2 regions of the Bradyrhizobium sp. LCT2 genome follow, and region 1 is predicted to be linked to the other one. Evidence: predicted binding sites of a transcription regulator. Region 1 holds the regulator's gene; the other holds the start of a gene.
The links. Region 1 encodes LexA, which represses DNA repair genes until DNA is damaged. Its sites were predicted from a motif close to TGTTCNNNNTGTGTTCNG; they were not measured.
Positions count from the first base shown of each region.

Region 2: EI171_RS35620 (PA0069 family radical SAM protein) is a predicted target of LexA. The motif match lies at 1,243-1,260, and genes of this name have one in related genera.

Region 1 covers NZ_CP034432.1:4,889,759-4,892,156, reverse strand. Annotated here, with positions in the region: gene glp (gephyrin-like molybdotransferase Glp) at 1-851, shown strand, start outside; gene lexA (transcriptional repressor LexA) at 1,027-1,722, shown strand; gene EI171_RS23610 (hypothetical protein) at 2,010-2,216, shown strand.
Region 2 covers NZ_CP034432.1:7,518,480-7,520,877, reverse strand. Annotated here, with positions in the region: gene EI171_RS35625 (phosphoketolase) at 1-1,071, opposite strand, end outside; gene EI171_RS35620 (PA0069 family radical SAM protein) at 1,282-2,398, shown strand, end outside.

The sequences.
Region 1 (2,398 bases):
CGATCAAGGAAGCCGCTATCGCCGGTCGGCACATCCGGCCCGCCGGCGTCGACTTCCGCGAGGGCGACGTGCTCCTTCGCAAGGGAACCCGGCTCACCGAGCGCGACCTCGCGCTCGCCGCCGGGATGAACCATCCAGACCTGCCCATCCGCCGCCGTCCGAAGGTCGCGATCCTCGCCACCGGCGACGAGCTGGTGATGCCGGGCACCACGCCGGGCCCCGGCCAGATCGTCTATTCCAACGGCTATGCCCTGCACGCCCTCGCCCGCCAGGAGGGCGCAGATACCATCGACCTCGGCGTTGCCGCCGATACGCTGGAGGCCACCACAGCCGGCATCCGCCGTGCCCGAGAGAGCGGCGCCGACATCCTGATCACGATCGGCGGCGCCTCGGTCGGCGACCACGATCTGGTCCAGCAGGCGCTGAAGGCCGAAGGCATTGCGATGGCGTTCTGGAAGATCGCGATGCGGCCGGGCAAGCCGATGATGCACGGCCGGCTAGGGGCGATGGGGGTGATCGGCCTGCCCGGCAATCCCGTGTCGTCCTATGTGTGCGGCTTCCTGTTCATGGTGCCGTTGATTCGCGCCCTGTCGGGCCGCGCCGTGATTCACCATCGTCGCGAGCGCGCCGTGCTCGGCCGCGATGTCGGCGCCAATGACCGGCGCGAGGACTATCTTCGTGCGCGCCTGGAGCGGCGCGACGACGGCATGCTTGTCGCCCTTCCCGTCAATCATCAGGATTCCTCGCTGCTTGCGAATCTCGCTGCGGCGCAGGCACTTCTCGTGCGCGCGCCGTTCGCGCCGAAGGCCGAGGCAGGCGCGCCTTGCGAGGTGCTGCGACTGCCCGCCTGAACGCACTGGTCCTGCGCGTTCCGCGAACTTTGTCGCGTTCACGGTAAATTAAGCAGTTGCGGAACACATATCGAACATATAGTGTCCGTTCATGATTTGTTTCGAGCATCTGGCGGCTCGCCGCTGAATTCACCGTCTCGGAATCGAACGACATCAACCGGGGGATTTGGTCGAGATGTTAACGCGCAAACAATACGAGCTTCTGCGATTCATCAGCGAGCGTTTGAAGGAAAGCGGTGTGCCGCCCTCCTTCGACGAGATGAAGGACGCGCTCGACCTGCGCTCGAAGTCGGGCATCCATCGCCTGATCACCGCACTGGAGGAGCGCGGCTTCATCCGGCGCCTGCCCAACCGGGCCCGCGCGATCGAGGTGATCAAGCTGCCCGAGCTGCAGGCCGCCGCTGGCAACCGCCGTGGCTTCACGCCGAGCGTCATCGAGGGCAATCTCGGCAAGGTGCGAGCGAGCTCCAGCGCGGACGAGGGCGAACGCCCCGTCGCGGTGCCGGTGATGGGCCGCATCGCGGCCGGCACGCCGATCGAAGCGTTGCAGACCCGCAGCCACACCATCAGCGTACCGCCCGACATGCTCGGCTCGGGCGAGCACTACGCGCTCGAAGTGCGCGGCGACTCGATGGTCGAAGCCGGCATCCTCGACGGCGACATGGCGCTGATCCAGCGCAATGAGAGCGCCGACACCGGCGACATCGTGGTGGCGCTGATCGACGACGAGGAAGCGACGCTGAAGCGCTTCCGCCGCCGCGGCGCTTCGATCGCGCTCGAGCCCGCCAATGCGGCCTATGAGGTCCGCATCCTGCCGCCCAACCGGGTGAAGATTCAGGGCAAGCTGATCGGCCTGTACCGGAAGTACTGAGCGTGATCCGGACTGGAGGGCCGCGTTAGCGCAAAGTGCGCAGCGGTTTTCCCTCGCGGCAAGCGCAGGACGCGCTTGCGCGGAGATCATGCTCAAGCAATCACCTAAGCGCGGCCCGCCGGTTGGCGACCCGCGTCGTTGACGATTGGAGCGGACGATTGTCCGCTCCGGCTGGATAGTCTTTCTGGTTTTGCTCAGATTATCCGGCCCCTCTCTAGCGCTACATCCTCGCGACGCCGCAGAAAGCCCTCATCGCTTCGTGGCCCTGGAGATCGAGGAGGCAATCAATGCGCAAGATCGTTTTGAGCACCGTCACGGTGGCGCTGATCGCAGCATCCGCGTCGGCATCGCAAGCCTTCGCCGCGCAGTCGCACCATGCCCGCAAGGCAACGCAGACGACGAGCGAGCAATTGCGCAATGCCCGCAACGCCGTCGCGCAGCCGTCGCAACCCGCCTGGCAATATTCGGGCTGGTCGGCACCTGCTGGTCGCTGACGGAGACGCACGCCAAATGCACGGAAGCGGTTTTTGTTCCTGAGGCATTTGAAAAAGATATTGTGATGGCAGCCTGCGGACCCAAGCCGCAGATTTGCCTACAACCAAGAAGACGCTAACATGCTTCCACTCTGATAGAGGCCAGTGCCTCCGAAGGAGGCGCGGGTCGCTATCCCTGAATG
Region 2 (2,398 bases), 2.6 Mb from region 1:
GCCCTCGGGTGCCAGCGCCTGGAGCTCGGGGACGAGCGCGCCGCTCGCGTCGAACAGTTTCTCCGGCTCGTAGCTGCGCATCCAGTCTTCGAGCACCTTCAGATGCGCAGGGTTCTCGCGGCAGCTTGCGACCGGCACCTGATGCGCGCGCCAAAAACCTTCGACCTTCTTGCCGTCGACTTCCTTCGGACCGGTCCAGCCCTTCGGGCTGCGCAGCACGATCATCGGCCAGCGTGGCCGCTCGACGTTTTTGCGCCCGTCGCGGGCGTGCTGCTGGATCGAGCGGATGCTGGCGAATGCGACGTCGAGCGCATCCGCCATGATCCGGTGCATCAATTTGGGATCGTCGCCCTCGACGAACAGGGGCTCGTGGCCGAACCCGCGGAACAGATCGCGGATCTCGCTGTCAGACATTCGTCCGAGCACGGTCGGGTTGGCAATCTTGTAACCGTTGAGGTGCAGGATCGGCAGCACCGCGCCGTCATGCGCCGGATTCAGGAACTTGTTGGAGTGCCAGGACGCCGCGAGCGGGCCGGTTTCGGCCTCGCCGTCGCCGACGACGCAGGCGACGACCAGGTCGGGATTGTCGAGCGCCGCGCCATAGGCGTGCACCAGGGCGTAGCCGAGCTCGCCGCCTTCGTGGATCGAGCCGGGCGTCTCCGGCGCGGCGTGGCTCGGGATGCCGCCGGGGAAGGAGAACTGCCGGAATAGCTTGCGCAATCCGTCCGCATCGCGCGCGATGTTAGGATAGATCTCGCTGTAGCTGCCTTCGAGATAAGTGCTGGCGACCATGCCCGGCCCGCCATGGCCGGGACCGCAGACATAGAGCACGTTGAGGTCCAGCGCGCGGATGACGCGGTTGAGATGGGCGTAGATGAAGTTCAAGCCGGGCGTCGTGCCCCAATGGCCGAGCAAACGCGGCTTGATGTGCTCGGCCCGCAGCGGTTCGCGCAGCAGGGGGTTGTCGAGCAGGTAGATCTGCCCGACGGAGAGGTAGTTGGCGGCGCGCCAGTAGCGATCAAGGAGATCGAGGTCGCTGCTCGCGGCGGCCGATTGTTGTTGATTTGTCATGTTCCTGCCGACCTTCACCCGGGATCGTCACCAACCGAGTTCCGGCGCGATCGATCCTTCGCGGCATCAAACGAGATCGTGGTGACGGCGATGTTGCGTGAGGTCAAAGGCAGGCGCCCGAAGTTTGGGCGCCTCTACTGTGCATGGGGTTGTTTTCACGTTTTTTGTTCTTGTTCTTGATTTGTTCCTTTGGCGTGCTATCTTGGCTTCATGAGTCCAGCATCCTCTCATGCTCTCAAGCACCCGCCGGTCACGGCGCCCTCCGAGCCGGCGGGTGCGCCTTCTGATTTCCCCGAGCTCGCTGTCGCCATCGACAAGCAGCGCAGGCGGGGGCGGGGCGCGCAGTCCAACGCCAGCGGCCGCTATGAGGCCGAGGCGCGCGTCGCCTTCGACGACGGCTGGCAGAGCCTGGAAGAGCTGCCGCCATTCAAGACCACGGTCGCGGTCGACACCTCGCGCAAGGTGATCACCCGTAACGATTCACCCGATATCGGCTTCGACCGCTCGATCAACCCCTATCGCGGCTGCGAGCACGGCTGCGTCTACTGTTTCGCGCGGCCGACCCATGCCTATCTCGGCCTGTCGCCCGGGCTCGACTTCGAGTCCAAACTGTTCGTCAAGCCGGAGGCCCCGGCGCTGCTCGAGAAGGAGCTCGCAGCAGCAGGCTATGAGCCGCGGATGATCGCGATCGGCACCAACACCGATCCCTATCAGCCGATCGAGCGCGAGCGAAAAATCATGCGCGGCATCCTGGAGGTGCTGGAGCGCGCTGGTCATCCCGTCGGCATCGTCACCAAATCGGCGCTGGTGGTGCGTGACATCGACATTCTCTCGCGCATGGCCAGGCGCAACCTCGCCAAGGTCGCGATCTCGGTGACCTCGCTCGATCCAAAGCTGGCGCGCACCATGGAGCCGCGGGCCTCGACGCCGCCGAAGCGGTTGGAGGCGCTGAAGCAGCTCTCCGACGCCGGCATTCCCACCACGGTGATGGTCGCGCCCGTGATCCCCGCGCTGAACGATTCCGAGATCGAGCGAATTCTCGATGCGGCCGCCCATGCCGGCGTCAAGGAAGCCTCCTACGTGCTGCTGCGGCTGCCGCTGGAGGTGCGCGACCTCTTCCGCGAATGGCTGATGGCGAACTATCCGGACCGCTATCGTCACGTCTTCACGCTGATCCGCGACATGCGCGGCGGCCGCGACTACGACGCGAAATGGGGCGAGCGCATGAAGGGCACCGGCCCGATGGCCTGGACCATCGGCCGCCGCTTCGAGATCGCCTGCGACAGGCTGGGGCTCAACAAGCGTCGCGCAAAACTGACGATGGATC